DNA from 4 places in the Peribacillus sp. TH14 genome. Region 3 is predicted to be linked to each of the others. Evidence: riboswitches for the same ligand, from Rfam matches in the RefSeq annotation. Region 3 holds a riboswitch; each other region holds the start of a gene.
The links. Region 3 has a riboswitch for thiamine pyrophosphate ahead of JFU50_RS16815 (ABC transporter substrate-binding protein). Riboswitches for the same ligand answer to the same signal wherever they lie in the genome.

Region 1: another riboswitch for thiamine pyrophosphate. It lies ahead of thiC (phosphomethylpyrimidine synthase ThiC); the one in region 3 lies ahead of JFU50_RS16815 (ABC transporter substrate-binding protein).
Region 2: another riboswitch for thiamine pyrophosphate. It lies ahead of tenA (thiaminase II); the one in region 3 lies ahead of JFU50_RS16815 (ABC transporter substrate-binding protein).
Region 4: another riboswitch for thiamine pyrophosphate. It lies ahead of tenA (thiaminase II); the one in region 3 lies ahead of JFU50_RS16815 (ABC transporter substrate-binding protein).

The regions. Positions count from the first base shown of each region.
Region 1 is NZ_JAEKEK010000001.1:1,228,939-1,236,513, forward strand. Features, by position in the region: gene thiC (phosphomethylpyrimidine synthase ThiC) at 1-1,159, opposite strand, end outside; TPP riboswitch at 1,293-1,409, opposite strand; gene JFU50_RS06115 (HAD family hydrolase) at 1,560-2,348, opposite strand; gene JFU50_RS06120 (histidine phosphatase family protein) at 2,529-3,065, opposite strand; gene JFU50_RS06125 (PdaC/SigV domain-containing protein) at 3,168-4,064, shown strand; gene JFU50_RS06130 (hypothetical protein) at 4,431-4,889, opposite strand; gene JFU50_RS06135 (glycerophosphodiester phosphodiesterase) at 5,219-6,118, opposite strand; gene JFU50_RS06140 (sensor histidine kinase) at 6,471-7,575, shown strand, end outside.
Region 2 is NZ_JAEKEK010000001.1:5,274,584-5,282,158, reverse strand. Features, by position in the region: gene JFU50_RS25440 (SDR family NAD(P)-dependent oxidoreductase) at 1-68, shown strand, start outside; gene JFU50_RS25435 (acyl-CoA dehydrogenase family protein) at 290-1,441, shown strand; TPP riboswitch at 1,656-1,784, shown strand; gene tenA (thiaminase II) at 1,937-2,620, shown strand; gene JFU50_RS25425 (ECF transporter S component) at 2,633-3,217, shown strand; gene JFU50_RS25420 (ABC transporter ATP-binding protein) at 3,230-4,699, shown strand; gene JFU50_RS25415 (energy-coupling factor transporter transmembrane component T family protein) at 4,716-5,492, shown strand; gene tenI (thiazole tautomerase TenI) at 5,533-6,144, shown strand; gene thiO (glycine oxidase ThiO) at 6,146-7,270, shown strand; gene thiS (sulfur carrier protein ThiS) at 7,383-7,490, shown strand; gene JFU50_RS25395 (thiazole synthase) at 7,492-7,575, shown strand, end outside.
Region 3 is NZ_JAEKEK010000001.1:3,469,059-3,476,633, forward strand. Features, by position in the region: gene mbcS (acyl-CoA synthetase MbcS) at 1-711, shown strand, start outside; gene JFU50_RS16800 (amidohydrolase) at 857-2,458, shown strand; gene rarD (EamA family transporter RarD) at 2,538-3,467, shown strand; gene JFU50_RS16810 (protein-glutamine gamma-glutamyltransferase) at 3,630-4,457, opposite strand; TPP riboswitch at 4,679-4,788, shown strand; gene JFU50_RS16815 (ABC transporter substrate-binding protein) at 4,920-5,924, shown strand; gene JFU50_RS16820 (thiamine-binding protein) at 5,936-6,220, shown strand; gene JFU50_RS16825 (ABC transporter permease) at 6,217-6,999, shown strand; gene JFU50_RS16830 (ABC transporter ATP-binding protein) at 6,983-7,575, shown strand, end outside.
Region 4 is NZ_JAEKEK010000001.1:523,635-531,209, forward strand. Features, by position in the region: gene JFU50_RS02675 (ABC transporter ATP-binding protein) at 1-550, shown strand, start outside; gene JFU50_RS02680 (DUF459 domain-containing protein) at 643-1,335, opposite strand; gene JFU50_RS02685 (GNAT family N-acetyltransferase) at 1,569-2,075, shown strand; gene JFU50_RS02690 (aspartyl-phosphate phosphatase Spo0E family protein) at 2,165-2,356, opposite strand; gene JFU50_RS02695 (Fur-regulated basic protein FbpA) at 2,631-2,846, opposite strand; SAM riboswitch class I at 2,993-3,097, opposite strand; TPP riboswitch at 3,256-3,359, shown strand; TPP riboswitch at 3,438-3,527, shown strand; gene tenA (thiaminase II) at 3,646-4,335, shown strand; gene thiD (bifunctional hydroxymethylpyrimidine kinase/phosphomethylpyrimidine kinase) at 4,348-5,646, shown strand; gene thiM (hydroxyethylthiazole kinase) at 5,643-6,458, shown strand; gene thiE (thiamine phosphate synthase) at 6,439-7,071, shown strand; gene JFU50_RS02720 (MFS transporter) at 7,111-7,575, opposite strand, start outside.

The sequences.
Region 1 (7,575 bases), 2.2 Mb from region 3:
GTTTCCAAGCAATCTTTGTTAGTTCACCCAATGTTTCCAATTCCGCAAATTGCGCCTCGTCGTTTGCATCTGCAATAGATCCAGGACGAAGTCCATCTCCTAATGAGAAAGATACATCATATGCTTTCATGATTTCACAGATTTCTTCAAAATGAGTATAGAGGAAGCTTTCTTCATGATGAGCCAGACACCATTGAGCCATAATAGAACCCCCACGGGAAACAATTCCCGTCATCCGCTTTGCTGTTAATGGGATATATCGCAGAAGCACACCAGCATGTATGGTAAAGTAATCAACACCTTGCTCAGCCTGCTCAATTAAAGTATCCCGAAAAACCTCCCATGTTAAATTTTCAGCGACTCCATCTACTTTTTCAAGCGCTTGATAAATCGGTACTGTTCCAACAGGTACAGGCGAATTTCTAATAATCCATTCACGGGTTGTGTGTATATTTTTTCCGGTAGAGAGATCCATGATGTTATCGGCTCCCCAGCGAGTGGCCCAAGTCATTTTTTCTACTTCATTTTCGATGGATGAACTAACCGCTGAATTCCCAATATTCGCATTTATTTTCACATGAAAATTACGTCCGATAATCATCGGCTCACTTTCAGGATGGTTAATATTAGCCGGTATAATGGCCCGCCCGCTAGCTACTTCATCTCGTACAAACTCAGCGGAAACACTTTCTCTAATCGAAATAAACTCCATTTCTGGGGTAATGATACCTTTACGAGCATAATGGAGTTGGGTTATGTTTCTCCCCTTCTTTGCACGCAAAGGATTTCTTATCAATCCCGGAAAAACTTCTGCTTTGGAATGAGACTCAACTTTTTTATACCCATTATCTTCTGGTTTTATTTTACGCCCCACATACTCTTCAACGTCTTCCCGTTCAAGAACCCAGTTGCGTCTAATAGGGTCAAGACCTTTACGAATATCAATAGAATACTCAGAATCCGTATAGAAACCGCTAGTATCATATACGCGTAGAGGTAAATTTTCCTCTTCACCAAATGCTCCTGTTGTGGGACTTAGTTTAATTTCACGCATAGGAACTTTTATATCAGGTCTAGACCCCTCTACATAAACTTTTTTACTTCCTGCAAAATTGGACATAATTGAAACGTTCATGTCATTTACTGAATTACTCATGATTTCATTTCTCCTTTTTAAGTTAGATTAAAAAGGACAAAATCCAATCCATTTTCGCACGAAAAAGCCAGGTCTCATATTTAAGACCCGGCTAAAGTTAGTATGACTACAGAAATGACCAAATTACATGTCATTGAATAGTAGATTCTAACTTCCCCACGCTGGTATGAACCAGATCAGGTCCTGAGGGTTAAGAAGCTTTAACGCGCTTCTCTCTCAGCCCAACTTTTATTGGACACCCCTAGTCTGAATAATATTAATTATTACATGGTAACTATATACCATCCATTTTGGTTTGTAAATAAATTCAAAGACCTATTATTTTAATGCCATGTTTTGAATTAAATAAAATCCCCTCCAAGTTAAGTTTTTTTGAACTTACTACTTGAAGGGGATATATCCGTTATTTATTTAGACTCTCAAGGATAGGAAAAAGCTCCTCTAAATGCGTAATTTCATAATTAGGGATGACTTCATTCCGTTCCTTATCATGACGGTTTATCCAAACCGATTTAATGCCTGCACGTGATGCACCAAGGATATCCGTCATTAAATTGTCGCCGACCATTAATACTTCATGCTTATCAAGCTCCATGATTTCTAATGCATGCTCGAAAATAGAAGCATCCGGTTTCCCACGTCCAAACGCGCCGGAAATAACGATTTGATCGAAATAAGGAACTAACTCAGGCGTGATTTCAAGCTTCGTATTTTGAAGCTCAGGCGAACCATTCGTCAGCAATAACAATTTGTACTTCCCTTTTAACTCATCTAACACCTGGAATGTTTCTTCATAAATAAATGGTTTTTTCCGTCTCTCAGCAGGGAAACGTTCTGCTAGCTCAAGACCAAATGCCGGGTCATCTATCCCTAATGCCTTCAAGCCTCTTGTCCATGCCTCTTTCCGATAAGCTGGTACAATCTCGGCCATCTTACGGAATTCATCATGATCATCTTGAAAATTACCCCAAAGTCCTTCAAACGGGTTGATACCGATCATTTGCGTAAATTCATATGTATCATAAGAAGAATAAAGCTCACGTGCTTCTTTCCGTACCGCTTCCTCAAACTCGTCAACATTCAAATCATATTTCGCCTTTGCCAATTCGCATGTCGCTATAAAAGCCTCTTTCACACTCTTCTGATCCCAAAGTAACGTATCATCTAAATCAAAAAAAACTGCCTTTACCAAAATGCTCACCCTCTTTTCCCTACCATTGAATTCGAAAAAATTACACTATTACAATAATAAACCACAACCATTAGAAAAAGAATAACTATCGGTAAAATGCCTTCATCTTTCTTTGAAATATCAAAAGGCTTACCCTATTTGCTCATGAAAACTTAAAAAAGTTCACATGCGAGTTTTTCCTTATTTTCTTTCGAACACATACAACTTTCCATTACTAGCAATCTTAAACTTTGGACCTGCGAATCCCCGTCGGATCAGCTCTTTCCTCATATATACCATGAGAGCAGCATGACTCACAATCAAAACATCCTGCTCTCCTTTTGCGAGAAGCTCGTCCAATACTTTATTGATCCGTTTCTCAGCAATCTTAATCTCCGCTCTCGTCTGCTTGTTAACTACCGAGCAACAGCGAATCCAAATGGCCCAAAGTATGAATGGCAGCTTCACCTTCCCGTTAAGAGGTGGAGATGGTATTTCCCGAAGTTCCTCCATCTGATTAACCTCACCAGGATAGATATGCTCAGCCGTCTTCACTGCTCTCGACATATCGCTGCAATAACATCTCTTCCATTCCACATCGTCCAATAAAGTTGTCCCATAAATAATATCTGCTGCATCATAATCCTTAAACCATTGATTCATATCATCCGCCGTCACATATTTTCCAGTTGGGAATTCATGTGCCACCTTAAAGTGTCGTACTAAACCAATTTTCATTTTTTTCTCCTCTTTAACTTTTGAAATAAAAAATTCACTTTCTAATTGATCCACCTACTTATATAATAGATAATGTAAAAATTATACAAAGGTGGTAATTGAATGCTATTCAAGAATTTCACTAAGATTGTCCTTGCTGTCGCATTAACTTTTACATGCATCTCTTTTTTACTGATAAAAATCGACTCAGTCTCAGCGACCACTACAGAAAATGCCACGGTAAATACGAAGGGTTCCCCTTTAACTGTTAGAAGTGGCCCCAGCACCAGCTATAAAAAAGTAGAATCGTTGGAGAAAGGGAAAGCCGTAACCGTTTATTCGAAAACAAAATCCGGCTGGTCGGAAATTCGGTACAATGGAAAAAAAGCCTATGTATCTACAAAATATTTAAAATTCAGCAATGTGAAGATAACCAAGAAAAAATATAAAAATATCAGTGACTTGTCGTATCCGCAAGTATCAGGACTTAAAAGTAAAGCAGCTCAGGATAAAATTAATCAGGTGTTAACTAAGCATGCCAAGGACGCCTATTCCTCTTATCTGCAAGCCAAAAAGGATAGGGAAAAAGATAAAAATGAGGAATGGTGCAAAGAATCCCCATACTCTTGTCAGTATAGTTACAGTATTTCGTATAAAGTGAAATTCAACCAAGATGGAAAGCTAAGCATTCTTATTGACGATTACTACTATAGCGGTGGAGCTCATGGAATGGGATACACAACATCCTATAATTTCAAAGAATCTTCCGGTAAACAGGTGAAAATCAGTGAAATCCTCACATCCAAAGTGAAATATACGAAGGTGCAGAAATATGCTTATGACTACATGAGGAAAAGAGATAGTTTTTATGTGAAAAAACAGAGCGATGTTCCCGTCAATAAGGATTCACAGTTCTATTATACAAACGGGGGGATCTATCTCGTATTCCAAGAATATGAAGTGGCTCCTTATGCCGCTGGCCATCCTGCCGTAAAAATCCCAAGTAAGGTTTATAAATAATTTCGTTGCACAGGGGCTAACTCCTGTGCTTTTTTAGTACCCTTTAATTCAATATATCTAACAAATGATGAAAAATATAGAACCATATTTCACAATCCGATGCGATTTCATGCATACTTACCATCGCATTCAAAAAAGTGGATTTTTTAATAATAGATATTTGATGGGAATATGTTTTTAACCAATGCCGAACTTACTTTTGTCTGATTTAAACATAATTCGAAGAAGCTCTTAGTTAAAGGACGAGAATAAGGAGTGAATAGGGTTAGATGAGGCCGAATACGAAGAAAAGCTAACCAGAACAGATTTAAAATGATCCAAGAATAATAATGAAAATAGAGAAGGCTTTTACCTTCTCTATTTTTTTCACTTCAAAAATTGGAGTTCCGTAATCGTACATATTTTTCTAAATTTATATTTACCGCTCATATCACTAAATTGGTAATTATTCAGTACCTTTTCCAGCTGTCCTTTTAGCTTTTCTTCCGCGATAAATGAATCGACAGTCACTTTCCAATTTTCTTTTCCGATTAGATCATCTAACGGAATAATGTCTAGAACTTCATCATAAATTTGGATGCTCTGATCAATTCCAAAGCTTCCGTATATGCTGCCATTTTCATCAGCAAAAATATGCTCCGATTCCAGATCCTCCACCAACACCTCTAAAAACCCCTTTGACTCAACAGGCTTGATGGCAATCTCTGCTTCAGCCTTTACAGGCCCTAATCTCTTATCAACAATCTCAATCGTTAACTGAACTTGAATAGGCTGATATACTGCCTCAAACCCTTCACAAAGTTCAGCCGCCGAATTATATACCATCAGACCTACCTCCCTTTATCAATATTATTATATAATAAATTGTATCATTTTCTTATCAAACACTCTTATTCAAGATCATTTATCGGCCTTTCTTTTTTTAAAACACATATTATACTTCTCTATATCATAATACTATGAAGATCTGACGCGCAAATTGCCGTCGATGTCACACGTACGATAATATCATCCTTCTTCTGAAGTTTCGGATTAGGTTTAAATTCAAAAAACGAGATACAAAAAAAGCCCCGAAGAATCGAAGCTTACTTATGGATACCTTTATTTAGTTGATGATTCCTAATAAGCTTATATAGATCTTCTCAATCTATTCTTCATTTACTCATAATCTGATTGTGTTTTTCTTTTTTATACTCTTTTATTACCTCATTAAATACATCAGGGTAATTTGTAAACAATCCCGTTGCTCCCCATTCTAAAGCTTTTTTCATATCAGCTCTTTCATTTACTGTATACGGATGAAATTGAAGACCATGATTTCTGACCATTTTCACGTATTGTCCATCTATCTTAGTGAAGTTCGGACCAACTCCAATGGCATATTCCTTAATAGATTCCAATTCTTTATCAGAAATAGTTGCCTGATTCTTATAAGAGAAAAGTTGAACCAGTGGCAACTTTGGATTCATGTCATGAACCTTCAACAGACTTTCTTTGCTGAACGATTGTATAAGTACATTTTTGGTACGTCCCTTTGAATCTACCATCTTATAATCTTTCAGAACCTCTAGAAGTTCTTTTTCCATTCCTGGATATACCTCTGGAGACTTAGTCTCAATATAATAATTTGCCTGTCTGCCAAATTTTTTAAAGACCTCTTCAAGAGTTGGAACCACTAACCCTTTATATTTCGTTTTTGCAAATTGCGGATATTTTTCATTGAACCAAGAGCCGGCATCCAGTTTTTTTATTTCTGCTAGTGTTAAATCTTTCACCAGACCTGTACCATTTGTTGTGCGATCCACCTTTTCATCATGCATCGCTATTAATCTTCCGTCCTTAGTCATCTGGAGATCGATTTCTATGTAGTCACCCTTCATTTGTTCTCCCAATTGATAAGCGGGAATGGTATGTTCAGGAGCATAACCAGAAGCACCGCGATGCGCGATATTCACAATTTTCTTCTCATAAATTGATGAGTTTGAGTGATTTTCTTTTGCTGAAGCAGCTGAAGCATCCAACGATGTAGCCTGTAATATAAATCCTACGCTCATAATACATAGACCTAATTTCTTTATACTAGTTTTCAATTTCCCTCTCTCCCTTCTATTCTTACTTTCATTTTAGAAGGGAAATGTAAAGCTACAACTAATATAGTGTAAAGAAACTACACCTCTATAAAAATAAGGAAAGAAACCCATAAAACAGCATACTGATAAAAATCACTTAGTTCGTTTCACCTATTTTGAATGCACTATCCAGTTCCTTTAGACTTATTTTACTTAATTTGCTTCCCAATTTAAAGCTTTGTAAAATGAGATATCAAAATCTATGTTTTTTTGATTTACAAAAAACTAGTAAAAGATTACTATTAAAAAAAACAGAATATTAAAATCAAGGGGAATTATGTTAAAAAACTATCAGTATTATCAAAACAAACACCGATTTATACTTAAGGCATTTATGGCAATGATATCCTTTTTACTATTAGTTGGAATTTCTGTATCTCCAATAAGTTGGAAAGCTAATCCTTACGATATGTCTTTACAGGTCATTTTGATATCTGGAATCATTCTTTCTTTGTTATTTTTCGTAAAAAAAGAAACTAATTTATATAAAACCCTGTTCATTTTCTTAATTACTGTTTATTTATATATTAAATTTTGGGTATTCCCAGATACTGCAATTATGTTGTCTTTATTCGCAATAGCACCCTTAATCCCCATTTTTCTCTTTGATAAAATAGGGTTTTATATTGTCGCTTCTTTAAATATCATACTTGGACCTACTTTTATCTTAGTTATTTCGCATACAAATCTTCAGTATACGTACGAGTATGTCGCATTAGATAGTTTTGGTAATACATTGAATTTTATAGCTATACAAATAATATTAGTATTTGTATTTATAGGAACAAACAATAGAATGCAATCCACAAATGCATTTCATAAAGAAATTCAACAAGCTAAACAATTAAATTCAGTCGGTCAGCTAGCCGCTACCATTGCGCATGAAATAAGGAACCCCATTACAGTCGTAAAAGGATTTGCCCAATTATTAGATCAAGAAAAAGAACTGAACGAAACAGAAAAATTTTATGTACAAACCATGCTTACAGAACTTGAATATACACAGGTAATAATTAATGACTATTTATCATTAGCAAAACCACAATCAGGAAATATCCAGGTTATTCATTTGAATCATGAAATTCAGAAAATCTCTGATCTATTAACTAGTTTTGCTAATAATTGTAATGTAGGCTTTCTACTTAAATTTAGCGGAGAACTATACATCAAAATGAATCCGATTGAACTTAAACAAGTATTAGTAAATATTATTAAAAACGGGATTGAATCAATGAACAATCCCGGATTTATCACTGTAGAAACAGAACAAGAACGAAATATGGCAAAAATAAAAATCACGGATACAGGTATAGGACTTTCTAAGGAACAGCTTGAAATACTAGGCACGCCGTTTTATTCACTTAAAGAAAGAGGTACCGGTA
Region 2 (7,575 bases), 1.8 Mb from region 3:
TTTCGGAAGAAGCAGGATATGTAACTGGGCAAACTCTTTCCGTCAATGGCGGCTTAACCATGGTTTGACTTTATGAAACTGATTAAATGGTAATCACAAAAAGTAAAACTATAGCCTGAAAATATTTCTTAGGATTTTTAATCACCCAGTGGGTCAAATAGGTTGATTTTGTTTGATTTGATAGCCATTTGTATTATTTCGAAGCTTAGGAGAATAGTATCCTCCTATATGTAAAAGAAATCGGGTTAAGGAATTAAACCTAATACCAATAGAAGGGGGAGAAAATACCGTGAATTTTGAATTTTCAGACGATATCAAAATTTTAAAACAAGGAATCCGAGAATTTATTGATAACGAAGTAGAACCACATGCCATGTTAATTGAAGAAAGCAATGAAATCCCAGAAATCATTATGGGGAAATCGAAAGAAATGGGACTGTTTGGCCTTAGCATTCCTGTAGAATATGGTGGGTTAGGCATTGATATGGTAGGGAAATGCGCCATTCTAGAGGAGTTGGGAAGAACACATAACGGTTATACAACAGTAATAGGCGGACATACGGGAATTGGCGGCGTTGGAATTGTAGAGATGGGAAATGAAGAACAAAAACGCAGATATTTACCTGACATGGCATCAGGTGACAGAATTGGCGCTTTTGCTTTAACTGAACCAAGCGCAGGTTCACATGCCTCAAATCTGAAAACAACAGCGGTTAAAAAGGGTGAAAAGTATATCCTGAATGGAAGCAAACATTACATTACTAATGCTCCAATCGCAGATGTGTTTACAGTAATGGCTGTTACAGATCCTTCTAAGGGTGCAAAAGGAATCACATCTTTTATCGTCGAAAAAGACTCCCCAGGATTTCAACTAGGAAAAATCGAACGGAAAATGGGCCTTCATGGTTCACATTCTTCTGAAATTTTCTTTGAGGATTGTGAAGTTCCAGTTGAGAATGTATTGGGTGAAGAGGGGCAAGGGTATATGAATGCCCTGAAAATCTTGGCGAATGGACGTGCAGGAATGGCAGCACGAAACCTAGGGTCGTGTGAAAAATTACTTGAGATGTCGATTGATTTTGCTCATATGAGAATTCAGTTCGACAAACCAATCTTCGAACAACAAATTATTCAACATTACTTGGCAGATATGGCATTAGATACAGAAGCCCTTCGATCCATGACCTATCGCGTTGCGTGGATGGTTGATCAAAAAAAGAACGTCATTAAAAATGCGGCTATGGTCAAGTTACTTGGTTCAGAAACGTATAATCGTGTAGCTGATAAGGCTCTCCAAATTCATGGAGGGATTGGTTACATTTCTGAATATCCCATTGAACGTTTTTATCGTGATGCACGTATTACGAGAATTTATGAAGGTACATCCGAAATCCAAAAGAATATCATAGCGGCTCAGCTTCATAAACAGTACCAACGATAATTAGGAAAGCAGGATTAATAGTAAAATAAACTTTGCTTAAGGTTAATAGAGAATATTTTTTATGTGATTAAGTTCGATTTCCAAAGAGTATGTTAGGCGATTTTTTATTTAACATATCGTTGGATTTTATACATTACTAAAAAAACTTTATTTAATAAGTTTGACAATTAGATTGAACGTGTTAATATAAAGGCAAATGAACTAAATATACAATTTGTACCACTAGGGGTGCTTTACAGGTAAAAGTCAATTTTACCGCAGAAGCTGAGATTAAAGTATAACTTTAAGACCCTTAGAACCTGATCTGGTTTACACCAGCGTAGGGAAGTGGGGTCATGAAACAATACGTTTATGTATTATTTCAAGTACAACCACTTTCTTTACGTCGGTAAAGGAAGTGGTTTTTTATTTGCTCAAAAGAGGTGATTATAGGTTACCAATCATTATTTATCCAGTTTCATTGCTTAATAAAATACAAATTTGGAGGTATAGAAAATGAAATTTTCAGAGGTCATTCGTAAAGAAGTAGATCATATTTGGGAAGCAAGCTTCAATCACCCGTTTGTTAGAGGAATTGGAGATGGCACATTGCCAGTAGAGTGTTTTCGTTTTTATGTCATGCAAGATGCATATTATTTATCTCACTTTGCTAGAGTTCAAGCTTTAGGTGCAGTCAAAGCAACAGATTTACATACAACTAGTCGACTAGCAAGCCATGCACAAGGAACATATGAAGCTGAATTAAAGCTTCATGAAAATTTTTCTGAGAGATTAGGTATTACAGAAGAAGAAAGGAAAAACTTTAAGCCTGCTCCTACTGCCTATGCCTACACATCCCATATGTATCGTGCCGCGTATTCTGGCCATTTAGGGGATGTGATTGCGGCCATCTTACCGTGTTACTGGCTGTACTATGAAATAGGTGAAAAACTGCAAGGGTGTATACCTGATGAGCCAATTTATCAAGAGTGGATTGCGGCATACGGAGGAGAATGGTTCCGTACGTTGGTAGAAGAACAAATCGCGAGACTTGATGAGATCGCTGAAAAAGTAACGGAAGAAGACAAAGAAAGAATGAAAGAGCATTTTATCCTTAGCAGTCAATATGAATACTCATTTTGGGAAATGGCTTATCGCTTAGAAACTTGGCCAGTGCATAAGGAAACATTAGAAGTATAAAGGAGATTGACAATGAGAAAAGGGTTGAAATTAACGGATATTTTAGTCACAATCGTGATTGCCGTCGCATTTGGAATAGTTTATATCCTTTGGGGATCGATATATTATTCCGTTAAACCATTAGGGTTACATGTAGATCAATTAATTTATGGAATGTGGTTTATAGCAGGGCCCGTTGCTTTTTTAGTTATGAGGAAACCGGGTGTGGCTCTGTTGGCAGAAATCGCGGCAGCGTCCGGTGAATTCTTTTTAGGTTCACCGTGGGGATTAACCGTACTCTTATATGGAGTTGTACAAGGAGTATTCGCGGAACTGGTGTTTATGGCGTTCAGGTATAAAAAGTTTAATATGTCGGTTGCTGTATTAGCGGCGATAGCTTCATGTGTAGGATCGGTCCTCATGGATTTTGCATACGGAGAAATTGGTGCCCTCTCTCTTTGGAATTTACTATTATTTATGATTGCAAGATTTATCGGGTCAATTTTCTTTGCTGGTGTATTTGCTTACTATCTAGTAAAAGTATTAGAAGCAACAGGAGTAACTAATCTAGTTCGTCCAGTATCAAGTAAGGATTATGCTGCACTGGATCAAAAGTAGAGGTTGATAAGTATGGAACGAATAGCTCTTGTTGAAAAGTTAAGATTGAAGTTTCCCGGTGATGAGTCCTTGATATTCAAGGACTTATCCGTCTCGTTTGATAAAGGTGAAAAAGTTCTATTGTTGGGACCGTCCGGATGTGGAAAGTCTACACTTTTGCAAGTGTTAAGTGGGCTGATCCCACATTCCATTGAAGTCCCGATGAAAGCGAAAGAACTGGAGAGCCCTTCTTCATGGGGATATGTTTTTCAAGACCCAGATAGTCAGTTTTGTATGCCATTTGCAGATGAAGAAATTGCCTTCGTCCTTGAAAACCTTTCCGTTCCTAAGCAGCAAATGAATGAAAGGATTCACAATCATATCCGGCAGGTAGGATTACACTTAGATGATATCCATACAAGTATTGATACATTATCAGGCGGGATGAAACAGCGTTTAGCGATTGCGTCAGTATTGGCACTTGAACCTGAAGTGATATTTTTAGATGAACCAACCGCTATGCTTGATCCGGTTGGAACAAAAGAAATTTGGGGTGTTTTAAAGGAAATTGGCAAAGACAAGACCGTTATTATCGTTGAACATAAAATTGACCATGTTTTAGAATTTATCGAACGAATAGTGCTTTTTAACGATAACGGTCAAATCATTGCTGATGGTCCCAAAGACAACATTCTTTCATTATACAAAAACAAAATGAAAGAACATGGAATCTGGTTCCCTGGTGTTTGGGATGAGTATATTCATGACCATGCACCCATTCGTGAACAAACGGAAGTTAATGATGGCGGTACCATTATGCAAATGCAAGGTTTTAGAGGTTTCCGAAAAAAGGAAGAAAAAATTATGGTTGAAGAGCTGCAGATCCACTCAGGGGAATGGATTGTCATCAGCGGAGAAAATGGAGCGGGCAAGAGTACGCTTTTGCATGCACTGATGCAGTTCATTAAAACGAATGGTTATTATGATTTGATGGGAACCTCGATTAAAAAGGTGAAAAATCTAACAGATTACATGACGTTTGTCTTTCAAAATCCTGAGTTTCAATTCGTTGCGAATTCTGTATATGAAGAAATCGCTTATTCATTACGAATTGACAAAAAGCCTCCAAAAGAAATAGAAGAGAGAGTTCATGCACTGCTTGAAGTGTTCCACCTTACGGCCCATCGCGATAAACATCCTTTTCAATTATCGATGGGTCAAAAGCGGCGATTAAGTGTAGCGGCTTCAATAGTGAAAGAAAAAAAGATCATTCTTTTAGATGAGCCTACCTTTGGCCAAGATTCGAAAAATACCTTTGCCTTACTGGAATGGTTCGAGGAATATCGAAAGCGGGGTATTACAGTGATTATGGTAACCCATGATGATCATATTTCAAAAAACTTTGCAACTAGGATCTGGACGGTTAAGGATGGGAAAGTAATTAGTGATGAAAAGATTAGCAAGCAACTAGCGTTTTTAGAGACCGAAGTTTTATCACTATAGAAGGGGTGTCATGTAAGTGAATGTTTCGAGTGCAGAAACATGGCTCCATAAGATTAATCCAAGCCTTAAGCTTTTTGTATTAATTGTGTTATGTATGGTGGCGTTATTTATTAAAGACCTAAATTATATGATTAACGTTACCATGGGTGTTTTACTCTTATTTTTGTGTTTTTCCGGTCATCCGATAAAACGTATTTTACTCCTATCAATTCCTTTTTGTTTCATTTTTTTATCTACTTCTTCTGCAATGATATTATTCGGACAAGGGGAAACACTTTGGTTTAAGTGGGGACTCATTTCGATTACGGAAGAGAGTTTCATGAGGGGATTATTGGTTGGCTTTCGAGCCTTGCTTTTTGCGGTACTTGGATTAACTTTTTCGTTAACGACGAGACCTGTCAACCTGTTTTATTCCTTAATGCAGCAAGTTAAGCTTAAACCTAAATATGCTTATAGTTTCATGGCGGCGTTAAGGCTTATTCCTATCATGTTGGAGGAATTTCAAACGATACGGAATGCGATGAGGGTACGTGGCGTCGAAAGGAAAAAAGGAATAAGATCCGTATATTTTAAAATGAAAGCCTACTCCATTCCGTTGTTATCCGGAAGTATTAGACGGGCTCACCGGATTGCGGTCGCGATGGAGGCCAAACGATTTTCAGATACCAGGAATCGAACATACTATTATGAATTTGGGTTTTCTAAAAATGACCATGGGTTCATTCTGTATTTTGTCATCTTGTTGTTGGCAGGGTTTTATCTATCTGTCCAATTTCCGTATTTATCAATTTGATTAAAGAAGAATTGATTATTATCGTTAAGGAGTTCTTAGTATGAATGCACAAGAATTGCATATTATTTCTACTGGGAAACAGCCAATTGAAAAGTTTGTTGAGATTGCTTCAAACATTCAGGATTATGTTGATTTCTTTTATCTTAGAGAAAAGCAGATGAGTGCGTCACAACTCTATAAAGCTGTGACCTTATTACATGAAAAAAAGATTCCGTTGTCTAAAATCATTATTAATGACCGAGTGGATGTAGCTTGGGCTATGAAGGTTTTTGGTGTGCAATTGGCTTTTCATAGTTTAGATGTCAGAGTCGTAAAGCAAGCATTTCCAGAAATCAGGGTTGGGAGCTCTATTCATTCCTTTGATGAAGCAAAGGCTGCTTTCCATAATGGAGCCAATTACGCGATTTATGGCCATATTTTCGAAACAAACTCAAAACGAGGTCTCGCTCCTAAGGGAGTAGAGGAGCTTCAAAAAATCACGATGAATATCAAACTACCTATTATTGCAATAGGTGGAATAACACCATCTAATAGTCAACTTGTACTAAATTCAGGTGCACAAGGGATCGCGGTTATGTCAGGTGTTCTAGAAGCGGAAAATCCAATAAAATCTGCAAAAGAGTATGCAAGGTCTTTAGGAAAGGAGATATAAGATGAATTCCATATATGATGCGATCATTGTAGGTGGTGGTGTAATTGGAGGGTCTATTGCTTATCAATTAGCTAAACGAGGTAAAAAAGTCCTTTTATTAGAGAAAGATAGACTTGCTAGTAAAGCATCTAGTGCAGCTGCCGGGATGTTAGGAGCGCAATCCGAGTTAGAATCTGATAACCCGCTTTTTACATTAGCAAGACAAAGCAGGGGGATGTTTCCCGAGCTGTCGGAAGAATTAAAAGACATAAGCGGGATTGATATTGAATTAGTTAACAAAGGAATGTTTAAGGTAGCACTTACTAGTGAACAAGAATCAGATTTGAAGAACATGATCAAAATCCAGCAAAAAGCCGGGCTTGAGGCGGAATGGTTTACAACTGCTGAAATAAGAAAAAAGGAGCCTCTTCTTTCTGATGAGATTAGAGGTGGTATGTATATTCCAAAGGATGGACAAGTTTCGGCCTCTAGGTTGTCGCTCGCTTTTACTAAATCTGCTGCTGCTCTAGGCGCTGATATAAAGGAATATGTACATGTCTCTGATTTGATTATTGAAAACGCGTGTGTAAGAGGTGTGGTCACTAATATAGGAGAATTTTTTAGTGAAAATGTAATAGTAGCAAGTGGAGCATGGAGCAATTTTCTTCTAGAAAAGGCCGAGGTAAAGCTTGATACATATCCCGTAAAAGGCGAGTGCTTTTCAGTTTTGACTAATCGTCCATTGCTTGAAAAAACGATTTTTTCACATGGGTGCTATCTTGTACCTAAAGTTGGCGGGAGAATCATTGTTGGTGCGACGGTTAAAGCTCACACTTTTGACCAAAAGGTAAGTATCGAAGGAATTTCAACATTAATAGAAAAGGCAACACATCTGCTTCCAGCACTTAAAGAAACGGAGTGGGAAAAAGCATGGGCTGGAATACGTCCTCAAACAGGAGATGGCCTACCTTACTTTGGAGAACATCCAGCATACAATGGACTTTTTATTGCAACGGGTCACTTTAGGAATGGAATTCTACTATCTCCTATTACGGGTGTACTTATAGCAGATATAGTTGAAAGAAAGGCAAATTCTGAATGGTCTGCTTTTCGAGTGGATCGTTCGATAAATACAATTTTTTCATAATAGAGGTGAATGAATTGGAATTAATTATTAATGGAGAAAAAATACAAATTCCTGCTAATGAGTCAACTGTTGCGGAGTTATTGCAAAGCATTTTAGCTTACATCAGAAAGTCGTGATTGTGGAATTAAATGATGAAATTTTAGAAAAAGAATATCAGAATGAAACGCGTTTGTCAAATGGAGACAAAGTTGAGATTGTACATTTTGTAGGAGGCGGATGATATGTTAAAAATTGGTTCTTATGAATTTTCTTCAAGATTACTATTAGGTACTGGGAAATATTCAAGTTTCGATGTTCAGAAGCAA
Region 3 (7,575 bases):
GCTGTATCAGCGGGGGAACCTTTAAACCAAAAAGTGTTTGAGGTTTTTAAAAACCATTTTCATATCGAAGTCCGCGATGGATATGGACAAACTGAAAACACACTGTTGGTAGGTGTAACAAAAGGCATGGAAATTAAACTGGGCTCAATGGGTAAACCAACTCCGGGCAATCATGTAGAAATCATTGATGATACCGGTAAGCCTTGTCCTCCTGGTGTGGTAGGGGATATTGCTGTGCATGTAAATACACCTGCTCTCTTTAAAGAATATTTTAAAGATCCAGAGCGAACAGCAAAGCAATTCCGTGGTGACTACTATATAACTGGCGATCAAGCGAAAATGGATGAAGAAGGCTATTTCTGGTTTGAAGGTCGTTCTGACGATATCATCATCAGCTCTGGATATACGATTGGACCATTTGAAGTAGAAGATGCACTCGTTAAACATCCATATGTGAAAGAATGTGCTGTTATAGCCAGTCCTGATGAAATACGCGGAAATGTGGTTAAAGCGTACATCGTGTTAATAGACGAAATAGATCCGAACAGCCCAGACTTAATTAAGACACTGCAAAAGCATGTAAAAGAATTGACAGCGCCGTATAAATACCCAAGGAAGATTGAATTTTTAGAAGAACTTCCTAAAACGACCTCCGGCAAAATCAAACGAGTAGATTTAAGGAAAAGAGAAGAGACACTTCTTAATAAATAAATCAAAATCATTACCGTCAGCCCTCCGGCTGGCGTTTTTTTAAATAACAGAGGATTTTTCAAAATCAAAAATATGGGAATTCATGAAATGAGATGTTACACTTACTGCATATTACGAAACATTTAATAAGGAGTGTAAAACGGGGATGGGAACGTTATGGTTCAATGGGTCGATTTATACGATGATAAAAGAAGAAGATCAAGTGGAGGCAGTCTTCACTGACAATGGTGTGATCGTTGATACCGGCAGGCTTGCCTATATAAAAGAAAAATATGCTGACAATATTTCCAGGGAAATCGACTTAAAAGGACAAACTATGCTGCCGGGATTAGTGGATAGTCATCTTCATTTGGTCGGGCATGGTGAACGACTGCTCCGTTTAGACCTTTCTTTGATGAATAGCCGGGAGTCCATCATGAGTTCCGTAAAGAAAAAGTGCGAAATAACACCGTCTGGAAAGTGGATTGTTGCTGAGGGCTGGAATGAAAATGAATGGCCTAGTTCTGAATTGATTCTACGAGATGAACTAGATGCCATATCTACAGAGCATCCAATCGTATTAAAACGAGTATGTCGTCATGCCCTGGTCGTTAATTCTCGTGCCCTTTTAGAAGCAGGGATTACAGAAGAAATAGAAGAACCGTCAGGCGGAGTAATCTGCCGTTATCCCGATGGGCGTCTAAATGGTTTGTTTAAAGAAAATCAGGCCCAGAACCTTGTGTTAGACCGTCTTCCCGGCATTGACCAGAGCTATATCGAAAACGCGCTTACAGAGGCCATACAAGACGCATATAAGCTTGGTTTGACTGGTGGGCATACAGAGGATCTTTTTTACTACAATGGCTTCATGCCGACTTATCAGGCGTTTAAATCGGTCATTGAGGGCCGAAACATGACCTTTCGTGCCAATTTGCTCGTTCATCACCAAGCATTTGAAGAGATGCTGGCATCCGGTGGGCGGTATCAAGAAGGCACCCGATATATTAAATTCGATAGTATGAAGATATTTACCGATGGCTCATTAGGAGGACATACGGCCCTGTTGAGTGAGCCTTATGAAGATCAACAGGATACGAATGGTGTGGCTATTTTCACTGAAAAGGAACTGCAGGAATTGGTGCAAAAAGCAAGGCAGGCTGATATGCCGATTGCTGTTCATGCCATTGGTGATCTCGCATTTGATTATGTCCTGAATGTGATTGAAGCTTTTCCACCTAAAAAGGGTCTTCGGGACCGGCTTATACATGCACAGATTGTTCGCCCAGAACTCTTGGAGCGTGCCGCAAAACTACCGGTCATCTTTGATATTCAACCAGGTTTCGTACCGTCCGATTTTCCATGGGTCGAAGAAAAGGTTTCAGCAAAATTATTGGAATCCTCTTATGCCTGGAAAACGTATTTGAAGCTGGGGATCATTTGTGCGGGAGGGTCAGATGCACCGATTGAACCATTAAATCCAATTTTGGGGATTCATGCAGCTGTTACAAGGAAAAAGATTAACAGTGATGATGAAACAGTGTACGGCATGGATGAAAGGCTGTCTGTTTATGACGCTTTCGCGCTTTATACAAAAGGCAGTGCGGCTGCGATTGGTCTTGAAAACCGGCGTGGTCAGATCATAAAGGGATACGACGCCGATTTTACCGTATTTAACCGGGATGTCTTAGCTATAGAGCCAGATGATCTTCTGAAAGTTGAAGCGGTCATGACGGTCATTGATGACCGAATAATGTATGATAAAAAATAACAGTTGCAAAACATGAAATAGGTAAGCAAAATATTAATAGGATTTCGATAAAGGAATGTAATTAGAAAGAAGGCAGGTTATGAAAATAAATGAACAAAAAGAAGGGGCGATATATGCCGCCCTTTCTTATTTAATGTGGGGAGTCGTACCAATTTACTGGAAGTTCCTTCAGGGAGTCGGTGCAATAGAGATTTTAGCTCAGCGGGTGTTATGGTCTTTCGTCTTCATGCTTGTTTTATTGATGTTTATGAAAAAATGGGGAGCATTTCTTGATTATGTCAAAAACATAATGGGAAATCCCAAATTATTCGCGGCATTGCTTACGGCATCACTGCTTGTTACAGCTAATTGGGGAGTGTTCATATGGGCTGTTAATTCGGGCCGGATTCTCGACACGAGCCTCGGCTATTATATCAATCCGCTAGTCAGTGTTTTGTTGGGAGTAATAGTCTTAAAGGAAAAATTGAGCGGGGTACAGATTGTGTCGTTCCTGCTCGCAGGAATCGGTGTATTGATACTTGGTATTCATTTCGGTACGATCCCCTGGGTCTCTCTAGTCTTAGCCATGACATTTGGGTTATACGGTCTGGCAAAAAAAATGATAAAGGCAGAATCAGCAATCGGACTGACACTCGAAACGATGATGGTAACCCCTCTTGCTCTAGGTTACTTGATATATTTGATGTTCCAATCCGAATCACAATTTTTAACCTCAGGGAGCACAAGCTTGCTGTTAGTTGGCGGTGGGATTGCCACGGCTCTACCGCTATTATATTTTGCAAAAGGGGCAGAAAAGATACCGTTATCGATGCTTGGCATTTTTCAGTATATTGCTCCAACCTTAACCTTGTTAATCGGGGTATTTGTCTATCATGAAAGTTTTACAAAAGCACATCTTTTAGCCTTTTTATTCATTTGGTCTGCCTTGGTGGTTTATACGCTTTCCATTACAAAATGGGGGAAGGCAGGGACACGTAGGTTTAAAGAAAAAAGAAACTTTGGTGCATAAAAAGAAAAAAACGCTTGAGGAAATCCATTTCCCAAGCGTTTTTTTTATAGTGATACACGTCACTCTGAAAAAAATTGTTAGTCAGTGTCGAGTTTCACAAGCTATTAAAATAAACGAAAAGTGATTCAAAATCTATATCTTTAATAAGAGAAACGGTTAATCCTACGCTAGAAAAGTTCTCGAGCCTATTTCAGAAACAATTATATTGGATAGGCAGTCATGAAGCGACACGGAGTTATTACGGGGGATATTTGGCTTGAATTGACTATAGTGGGAACTATTTATACTTACAATATGCTTTGTTAGGAACGCTGATATGATGGCATTCCACTTTCTATTGCTATTTAATTCATCGATGATTCCTTGTTGATTGGTAATCCCAATCCCATGGCCATAAAAGAGGTTTTCTCCAAGGAATATCGCATTTTCCCCTTGCCATTCTGGAGTGCTCGGGTCGTAATCTGGGTTTTTGAAGTAAACACAGTCGCCTGGTACATAACCCGTCCCTTCATGAACTCGAAGAATCAAATTCTGCGGATAGTGCCAGTCATAAAGAGTAAGGCCTGAAAAAAGACGGTCAAAATTCTTAGGACCAACCGTATCTAAAACAGCTTTTAAAAAAACAATGACTATCGCTGTCCCGCATTCGAAAGCGTAAAGACTTCCGTTAATGAAAATATCCTCAAGTGCCAGATGAGGGGGTACGCTTGGTTTAAGCTCAAATGCTCCATCTTTTGTAAGTCGCCAATATTGTTCATTGCATACAGAATCCTCGAGTATTGTAAATTCAGGATTACTCTTATCTAACGAAACGGCAGCTTTATTGACTTGCAGCCTCATCTCTATATCGAATTTAAGATCTTCCATTGTCTTATATACAAAAATATTCGGATATTTCCACATTAATTGGAGAATTTCTAATGCTTTTTCAGATATTATACCTGGTTGGATTTGACTGACATCTAACCATTTTTGATTAATTTTTATCATAATCATATCCACCTCTTGGTCACAAAATTAAATGATTAATTCAAGTAGTTCAAGAACTATCTACAGTGTAATAATAATTATTATATGAGTTGCTGAACAATACTGATCAAATTTTATTCCTATTACTGAGGATGATCAGAATGGCCCATCGTTAGAAGAAGCAAATTAGTATTCCCTTTTCTGTATGAATTGATATAATGAGAGAGAAAAGTTCATATGTGCAAGAAATGTAGGGGAGCCGGTATTGCTGGCTGAGATTGCGTCCTTAAGATGCTGACTCTTTGAACCTGATCTGGATGATGCCAGCGGAGGGAACATATTATGACTGACTTTCTGTTTTGTATGTTAACGTCCGAATTCATCCTCGGGCGTTTTTGTTTTTTAATCTATTATTTGGATGGGGACTGGCACCCAATAAAGTTTCGGCATATGGACCTTATATAATGTGTAGGAGGAAAAATAGTGAATAAATTATTGCCACTGATAACTTTGTTATTCCTTTTAGCTGGATGTGGTGCTGGCGGCACTACTGAAAAGGAAGAAGCAGGTAAAAATGAAGACAATAAAGAATTAAAAAAGGTTTCGGTTGTTCTCGATTGGACACCGAATACAAACCATACAGGATTGTATGTAGCGAAGGAAAAAGGGTATTTTAAAGAACAAGGCCTGGATGTAGAAATTATCATGCCAGGTGAGGCAGGAGCTGATAAGCTTGTGGCTTCAGGGAAATCAGAATTTGGCGTGAGCTACCAGGAGGGCATTACACAGGCTCGTGTGCAAGGCGTGCCGATTGTTTCGTTAGCGGCTGTCATCCAGCATAATACCTCAGGATTCGCTTCTCCTGTGGCTAAAAATATTAAAACACCTAAGGATTTTGAAGGGAAAACGTATGGTGGCTGGGGGTCTCCAGTTGAAAAGGCTATCATCGAATCTCTCATGACAAAAGATAATGCGGATGTAAATAAAGTGGAAATAGTAAATACAGGCGACTCGGATTTTTTCACTTCAGTGAAAAGAGATATTGATTTCGCTTGGATTTATTATGGATGGACAGGTATTGAGGCTGAATTGCGAAATGAAAAGCTGAATATGGTTTACTTAACTGATTACTCAGATAAGCTCGATTACTATACGCCTGTTTTGACCACAAATGAAAAGATGATTAAAGAGGATCCAGATACTGTTAAAGCGTTCGTAGAGGCAACTTCGAAAGGGTACCAGTTTGCGATTAAGAATCCTGATGATGCGGCAGACATTTTAATCAAGGCTGCACCAGATCTAGATAAAAAGCTAGTGAAGAAAAGCCAGAAGTGGCTTGCATCTAAGTATCAGGATGATGCTCCTAGATGGGGTGAACAAAAGCTTGAAATTTGGAAGAATTATAGTGAGTGGATGACTGAAAATAATCTTCTTGAAGGTGATTTCGATCCTGAGAAAGCATTTACCAATGAATTTTTACCACAATAGGAGGAACTACAATGGCAAACTCATTAATTAGTATACAAATTATTCCTAAAGGGGAAAATGTCATCCCCTTAGTCGATGAAGCGATCAAAATCATCGATGAATCAGGTGTCAAGTACGAGGTGCACCCGCTTGAAACAACAATGGAAGGTGAGCTTTCTGAGCTTCTGGCCGTTATAGAAAAAATGAATGTGAGAATGATTGAAATAGGTTCGCCGAATGTCATTTCCCAAGTGAAAATATTGTACCAGCCTAGCGGAATCACGATGGATACGTTAACGGAGAAATATCGGCCATGAGCGGAAGAAAGATTTGGAAGAAGGGGGCTCCCTTCTTTCTTTTATTATTGTTGCTAATAGTGTGGGAGTTAGCAACAGGCTTATTAAAGGTTGAAAAATGGCTACTTCCTGCTCCATCAGCCATTTTTATCGAGGGAATAGAGTCGTTTCATAGCCTTTTTGGACACCTTATATCAACTACTAACCTTGCATTATCTGGTTTTTTTATTGGAAGCTGTATTGGCTTAGTAATTGCTGCTCTCTTACACCTTTTTCCTGGTGTAAAAGATGCGGTTTATCCGCTTCTCATTCTATCACAAAATATTCCTATCATCGTTTTGGCGCCGCTTCTAGTCATCTGGTTTGGCTTTGGTATGCTGCCGAAGCTGATTGTGATTTCTCTCGTATGTTTTTTCCCTCTCGCTGTTGCTTCATTGGACGGTTTTCGCCAGACTCCTTATGAACTTAAGCATTATTTCAAGATGATGGGAGCAGGGAAAATGCAACTATTTTGGAAGCTAGAACTTCCTCACTCGATTCCGTTCATTTTCTCTGGACTGAAAATTTCGGCCACTTACAGTGTAATGGGGGCGGTTATTTCGGAGTGGCTTGGGGCTAAATCGGGGATAGGTGTTTATATGACGCTCGCATCCTCTTCATTTAGGACAGATCGGGTGTTTGTTTCCATTTTTATCATTATGGGACTGAGTCTTCTCTTTTTTGGAATCATTACCATACTTGAAAGATACTTTGTTTCATGGAAGAGAAAGGAGGGTGAAAAGGATGAAGCTGCAAATTAAAGATGTCTCCTATTCTTTCGATGGTAAACAGAATATTTTAGAGAATATAAATTTCTATGTGGATGATGGAGAGTTTGTAACCATCCTTGGGCCATCTGGCAGTGGGAAAAGTACATTGTTTCACCTAATCGGGGGCATTTTGAAGCCGCATCATGGCATCATTTCACTGGACAGTAAAAAAATAAATGGCTTAAAGGGTCATATAAGCTATATGCCTCAGCAGCCATCCCTTTTACCTTGGAGAACGGTATTAGAAAATGTTTTGCTAGGAAGCGAGCTTTCGGGGGTTAAAGATAAAGAAATGGCAAAAGCTCTATTGATGAAAGCCGGATTAGAAGAGTACGAGAAAGCATATCCGCACGAATTATCTGGCGGCATGAAGCAAAGAGCTGCGTTTATTCGAAGTATTTTAAGTCCACAGGAATTGATGTGCTTGGACGAACCCTTTTCTGCCTTGGATGAACTGACAAGATTGCAAATGCAAAAATGGCTGATGTCTGTTTGGGAAGAAAATCGGAGGTCGGTGCTTTTTGTTACGCATAGCATTGATGAAGCGGTTTTCCTTTCCGATAGAAT
Region 4 (7,575 bases), 2.9 Mb from region 3:
TGATATCCGCGATTTGTCGCTGAAATCTATACGTAGCCAAATGGGGATTGTTTCTCAGGATATCATTTTATTCAATGGTTCAATCCGCGATAACATCGTTTATGGAAAACTTGATGCAACAGATGATGAAATCACTGAATCGGCTAAAGCAGCCAATGCTCATGACTTTATCAGGGCCTTTCCGAATGGTTATCATTCTCAAATTGGAGAGCGAGGCGTCAAACTTTCAGGAGGACAAAAGCAACGAATCGCCATTGCTAGGGCACTTTTGAAGAATCCACAAATCATCATTCTCGATGAAGCGACAGCAGCATTAGATACGGAATCCGAGCATTTAATCCAGGAAGCATTGTCACGTTTATTAGTAAATCGGACTTCAATTGTCATTGCGCATAGATTATCAACCGTTCAAAATGCTGACCAAATAATCGTTCTTGAAAAAGGCAGTGTCCATGAAAAAGGAACGCATAAACAGTTATTGACAAGTAACGGCAGATATAGGCAGCTTCATGACTTGCAATTCCCTCAATTGAAGGCGGCTATTACATAACAACTGCACAACCGCCTTCAATGAAACAGGTCCGATTTATATATAATAAGCCATGTGTACAGAAGTATTGCTTCTGTGCACTTTTATTGAATTTATTTGAAATCATAGCTCTCTAAAATCCGATTGGTTATGAGCTGATACCCTTTTTCATTTGGATGAATTTTATCACTGAAATACTCTTTTTTCTTTTTATTTTCAAATAAATCATTAGTAGGGATAAATATCATTCTTTTATCCTCTTCTACTACCTCGTTTACTGATTGGTTATAATCATGAACGTGCTTTTCAAGTCGTTGATCATCTTTTTTTGGATTATACAGCCCAACTACAAGTATATCCGCTTTTTTGTTTTTCTTTAATAGTGTAGAAAGAATCTTATTTAGATGGTCGATATACTCTCGTTTACCATCATTTATTTTTTGATCACTTATTTTTTTCAAGTTACCTCCATTACTGTTAATCAAGTCGTTTGTTCCAATATAAACAATAAACGTGTCGGCTTTGTCCAATTTCGTGTTAATTTGATTATCTTCAAGCTGATCAATGACACCATCTGTTTCCTGGCCTTTAATACCGTAATTCCAAAAACGGACTTTTTTTTCAGAATCAGGGTTATTCAATTCATCCTCCAGACCTTCTACATAACCTTCCCCATCCTTATCTCCTTTTCCATAGGTTAACGAATCTCCAAAAGCCATCACATCTTCCGACTCTGAAGCCTGAAACTTATATGCAACAAAACAAATAACTAGTACAATTACAAATAAACCTACTATTTTTTTCATTTGTTTCTCCTTATGTTATGTATTTACTATGAAGTATTTTATCTTGTAATTACCCCAAAAATGAACATACTTAACATGAAAAAAATGAATTGTCAGATAAACTGTAAAAAGTGTATGATACAATAAAAGCATTCAATGGAACGGATTTTCGTCAACCTCCTTTTATTCATAAATAGGGTGGGAATCCCATGTTTCTGGAGATTGTATACATAATAAGGATAGGAGTTAAAATGATGGATCAGTATATAGATTTTAGGGATGCAGAACTAACAGATTTACCAAGAGTAGTCGAAATATATAATTCGACTATTGCTTCAAGGATGGTCACTGCAGATACAGAACCTGTTTCAGTGCAATCGAGGCTTAAATGGTTTGAGGAACATCATTCAGAAAAACGACCGCTTTATATTATTACATTCGAAGGGAAAACTGCTGGATGGATGAGTTTTCAATCTTTCTATGGTAGGCCAGCCTATGATTCCACTGCCGAGATCAGCATATATATTGATGATTATTTCCGGGGAAAAGGAATTGGACAAATTTCGATTCAAAAGGCAATTGAAGTGAGTCCAAAATTAGGAGTTAAGACACTACTTGGTTTTATATTTGCTCACAATACACCGAGCATAAGACTGTTTTCTAAATTTGGTTTTGAAGAATGGGCGCATTTACCTCAAGTTGCCGAGCTAGATGGTATTGAACGGGATTTAGTAATCCTTGGTAAGCGTGTTAATATTTGAATTTCATTATTTAAAAGCTATTGCCTTCATTCAGCAGTAGCCTTTTTTAGTTTAAATGAAGGAATCTATTTTAAAGTCACTGACGAAATTTAAAAATCACTATAAACTTTCTTAAGCAAAAAATATTCTGATTTTCTTTTATTTGGTATAGCATTTAACAGCGAATCCAATTCTTGACTTGCTTGAACAGTTAGAAGGCTTGTAAAACCATAATCAGCTGCCAATTTAATCATTTCCCGTCTCTTTTCTTCTATTCTTTCTACGGTTATCTGTGGGGGCATCTATAGTCACTTCCTATTTATTCAATTTTCTTACACTTTTTATGATAAAGAAATAAATAGTTAAAATCAACCATATATGGAAATCAAAATGTGTTATTCCACAAAATAAATGTGACAAAAAGCCTATTCTATTCCCTGTTTGTGTCTTTTTTGTGACATTTTATATTCTTGACAAATATAAAAAAGCATTCACTCATGTACACTGCGAATGCTTTAATAATATTCATCAGATTAAATAATATTTTAAGATAGTAAAGTATTTTAAGAACTCTTACTATGTCATCCACTCTGAAGGAGACTCGATATTAGGTCTATTTATAACAATCTTATATTCATCTTCAAGCACTTTTAAAGGAACATCATAAAGATGTCTTTCATCAGAGGTTTTATAAACTCCATTCGCTAATAACTCTTCAATCAGCAATGCCTTCCTCTGTTCAATTCTCTTAAATAATTCTGCCATGTAAATGGCTCCTTTCCTTGTCTTCATCAGCCCGCCTTCATATGAGCTAAATTGTAGTAACAGGTATCATTTTCACCAAATTATATCTTTTCTATTATGTCACTAAACGTTATTTCACAAAAATAAAAGCCTCTTCTAATTCAAGAAGAGGCTTACAGTAGTCCGTTCGGCTCTTCTTATCTTCCAAGCGTATGCTTGTTGGATGTAGCACAGTTCCCAAAATGGGTCTGCTGCCGAGGTTTCTTTGGGCCAAGTCCCTCCACCTCTCTGGATAAGAATTCAATATATAAATGATGTAGACATGATTTTATCCCAATATTCTTCAAAAGTCAATCACATGGTTCTCCCTTTTTTTGATAGGTATTCTCTATAGACCCCATTCAAATTGGGTTGCAATTTCCTGGCTTTCTGATATGATGTCAGTAATTACATACATTCACACCACTAGGGGAGTCTTTTTAAGACTGAGATGGAATTTGTTCCGGACCCTTTGAACCTGAACCGGATCATACCGGCGGAGGGAAGTGGATGATATCGTCTTTAAACACATGACTTTATCCATCTGCCCCGCTCCGTATTTCAGGAGCGGTTTTTTTTTCAGATGGAAAAGGTGAATAATTAGACTGCTAGGGGAGCACTTTTGCTGAGAATCAAACCCTTTGCACCTGATCTGGTCATACCAGCGGAGGGAAGCAGGCTGTAAGAAGGAATTTGCTTCTTCCTCGGTAACAGCCGCTTTCTTTCAGAGAGCGGTTTTTTTGTTTATCAGATAGTGTATGCATACTTTACAATTTTAGTAAATTTTAAATTTCAAGGAGGATGTACCATGGAGAATACAAAATTAGAAACCTTCAGTGATAGACTTCATGAACGGGCAAAAGGAATCTGGAAAAGGAACCATACACATCCCTTTGTTCAGGCGATTGGAGATGGGACGCTTTCAGAAAAGAAATTTGCCTATTACCTAAAGCAGGACTATATCTATCTTATGGATTATTCCAAACTCTTTGCGTTAGGAGTCATCAAAGCTCATAATCTCGAAACCATGGCTAAGTTTGCAAGTATTTTGAATGAAACCCTTCAAGTAGAAATGGATATCCATCGACATTATGCTTTGGAATTCGGAATCAGCTCAATCGAATTGGAAAATACAGAACCTACTCCAACCACTCTAGCTTATACGGGTTACATGCTAAATGCAGCCCAAAATGGGACTTTGGCCGACCTGATTGCCTGCCTCCTTCCATGCGCTTGGGATTATTATGAGATCGGCTTGCTATTAAAAGAACAAAATGGTGAAGCATTAGAAAACAATCGCTATGCTGATTGGATTAAATCATATTCGTCTCCTGAATTCGGTAAAGCACACAAATGGCTGATTGCTTTGTTGGAAGAGTTAACAGAAGGCATGCCTGAAAAGGAACTTCTTAGATTAGAGAAGCATTTTTTGGTGACTTCCCGTTATGAATATTTATTCTGGGATATGGTTCAAAATGAGCAGGATTGGCCACTGTAGGATGTTGTCATGATGATGAATCCAATCAAGAAAATGACGTTGACTGCCATGATCACGGCCATTACTACCATAACTAGTTCATTCATTTTCATCCCGGCCGGATTTGCAAAAATCTTTCCGATTCAGCATCTGGCAAATGTCATGACAGCCGTTTTATTGGGACCGGCTTATGCGGTAACACAAACTTTTTTAGTTTCCATCATTAGAAACATGTCTGGTACAGGTTCAATTTTCGCCTTTCCGGGCAGCATGATCGGTGCACTATTGGCTGCCGTCCTTTATCGAAAAACACAAAGCTTGAAATTCGCTTGTTTAGGGGAAGTGATAGGGACCGGCATTCTTGGATCCCTAGCTTGTTATCCCCTTGCTGTCCTCCTATTGGGAGAAAAAGCAGCTATTTTTGGTTTTTTACCAGCTTTTATGCTTAGTTCATTCGCAGGTGCCATTTTAGCTTTCATTTTACTGAAAATACTTTTAAAAAATAATTATATGAAGGGGTTTTTTATGAAAACAGCGTTAACCATCGCAGGCTCTGACTCAGGGGGCGGTGCTGGAATACAAGCTGATTTAAAAACATTTTCTGCACATGGGGTTTTTGGAATGTCTGTCATTACAGCTGTAACGGCACAAAATACAATGGAGGTACGTTCAGTACAAGCTATAGATACAGGTATCATAACGGATCAAATTGCAGCTATTTTTGAAGATATACACGTCGATGCAGTAAAAATAGGTATGCTTGGATCAAAAGAAATAGTTGAAACAGTCGCCGCGTCTCTAAATACCTTCTTACCCGCAATCGTTATCCTTGATCCTGTCATGATTTCCAAAAGCGGCCATCATTTGCTCGATGAAAAAGCTGTCTCTGCTTTAAAAACAGAATTACTGCCGCTTGCAACACTTGTAACACCGAATGTACCCGAAGCCGAAGTCCTTACTGGCTTGTCGATTCGAACGAAGCAAGATTTTTACGAGGCTTGTATATCAATTAAAGAACTTGGGGCAAAAGCGGTTTTACTTAAAGGAGGCCATTCAGCAGGGAATCCAAATGATCTTTTTTATGACGGAACTGACTTTTTCTGGATTAAAGGAGAACGCATTCATACAAAAAACACCCATGGGACAGGCTGTACTCTGTCATCCGCCATTACATCCAATCTGGCAAACGGACTACCTTTAAGACAATCCATTGAACAAGCCAAGACATATATTTCTGAAGCCATACGAAATAGCTTTTCACTCGGTAAGGGGCACGGACCCGTCCATCATTTTTATTCATTTTCAAAAGAAGAAAGGAGTGATTTAATATGATTGTTTCCGTTTCAGACTTATTCTTTCAGGTCAGAGAAAGTAAACCGCTCGTTCACCAAATCACTAACTTTGTTACGGTCAATGACTGTGCCAATGCCACTCTTGCCATCGGTGGTTCACCTGTTATGACATCTAGCCCAAGAGAAGTCGAGGAGATGGTCAAATTGGCTGATGCTCTGGTCCTGAACTTCGGTACGATTGATGATAAAGCCTTGGAAGCAATGGAGATTGCCGGTAAGACAGCGAATTCCCTTAATATCCCAGTTATTTTGGACCCAGTGGGAGTTGGTGCAACTTCCTATCGTACAGAACAAGTGGCAGAGCTCCTGAAGAAAGTTACCTTCCAAATCATCCGCGGAAATGCGAGTGAAATCCATCGGTTAATGGGTGGGGATATCGTTACACGTGGAGTGGATTCAGGTGAACTTGCGATTAGCAATGCAGAACTGGCAGCACGTGCGGCTAATAAATTGCATTGTGTCGTCGTAGTGAGTGGCGCCAAAGATGCTGTTAGCGATGGTAAAAATACGTCCATTATCGATAATGGTAATCCTCTATTAACGAGTGTTACAGGTACTGGCTGTATGGCTACTGCTCTTATCGGAACTTTTTCCGGAGTCACAGACAATTTCTATGCTGCGGCAGTTGCCGGGATCTCAACAATGAGCATTTCCGGGGAACTTGCTGCTGCAAAACTTCAAAAAGATGAAGGAACTGGAACGTTTCGTGTGCGATTAATCGATGCGATATCAAGAATAGATAAGGAAATTTGGATAAATGAGGTGAAATTATATGAAGAAGTCTCAAATTGATTTAAGCCTATATTTAGTGACAGAAGAGTCCATAGCAATAGAAGATTTGACCAAAATCATAGCAGAGGCGGTTTCTGGAGGAGTCTCGATCGTACAACTTAGAGAGAAAAACAATTCCTCCCTCTCCTTTTATAAAAAAGCTTCTGCATTAAAACAGTTACTACACGAACTTTCTATTCCGCTGATCATTAATGACCGGGTAGATATAGCACTTGCTGTTGGTGCAGACGGAGTTCATATCGGACAGGATGACCTTCCACTTTCAGTCATCAAACAATTAGTGCCTGACAATATGATTATCGGTGTATCAGTCTCAACTCTAGAAGAAGCTATCGAAGCCGAACAAAATGGAGCGGACTATATCGGTGTTGGTTCTATTTTCCCTACGAAAACAAAGCAAGATGCAACCTTAATGGCAAACGGAGAACTTGAGAAAATTTGCCGCAGTATATCGATTCCTGCAGTAGCTATCGGAGGTATTACCGCCGAAAATATCTCATCTCTTTCAGAAAGTGGAGTATCTGGTACAGCGGTAGTTTCCGCAATCATGAATGCAAATAGTCCACAGAGTGCCGCTGAATTCCTTTTAAGCATAATAAAAGACTTTAAGTAATAAAAAGAGAGGGACTAAATTTAGTCCCTCTCTTTTATGTTATGTCAAAATAGTATTCTTTGTCTCTTTTCCAAAAGCTACGACAACTGCCCCCACTAAAATAGCAATTGTAAATATAGTGAAAATTGTTGAAATTGGTGTACCTGCAGCAACTAAATAACCGACAAGCAATGGTCCCAAGACACCGCCAATTCGACCAATTCCAGCAGCTAAACCAGTACCTGTACCTCGAACTGCCGTTGGATACTGTTCTGGAGTATACGCATAGAGCGCACCCCATGCACCTAAATTGAAGAATGATAGGAACATCCCGGATACGATTAAGAGTGCTAACTCTTCTGCTGAACCAAAGAAAAATGCACTGACAGCCGTTCCAATTAAGTATGTGATCAAAACGAATTTACGTCCTATCTTCTCAATCAACCATGCAGCTGAAAAGTATCCTGGAAGCTGAGCTAGCGTCATAATCAAGACATATTCAAAGCTTTGAATCATACTGAAGCC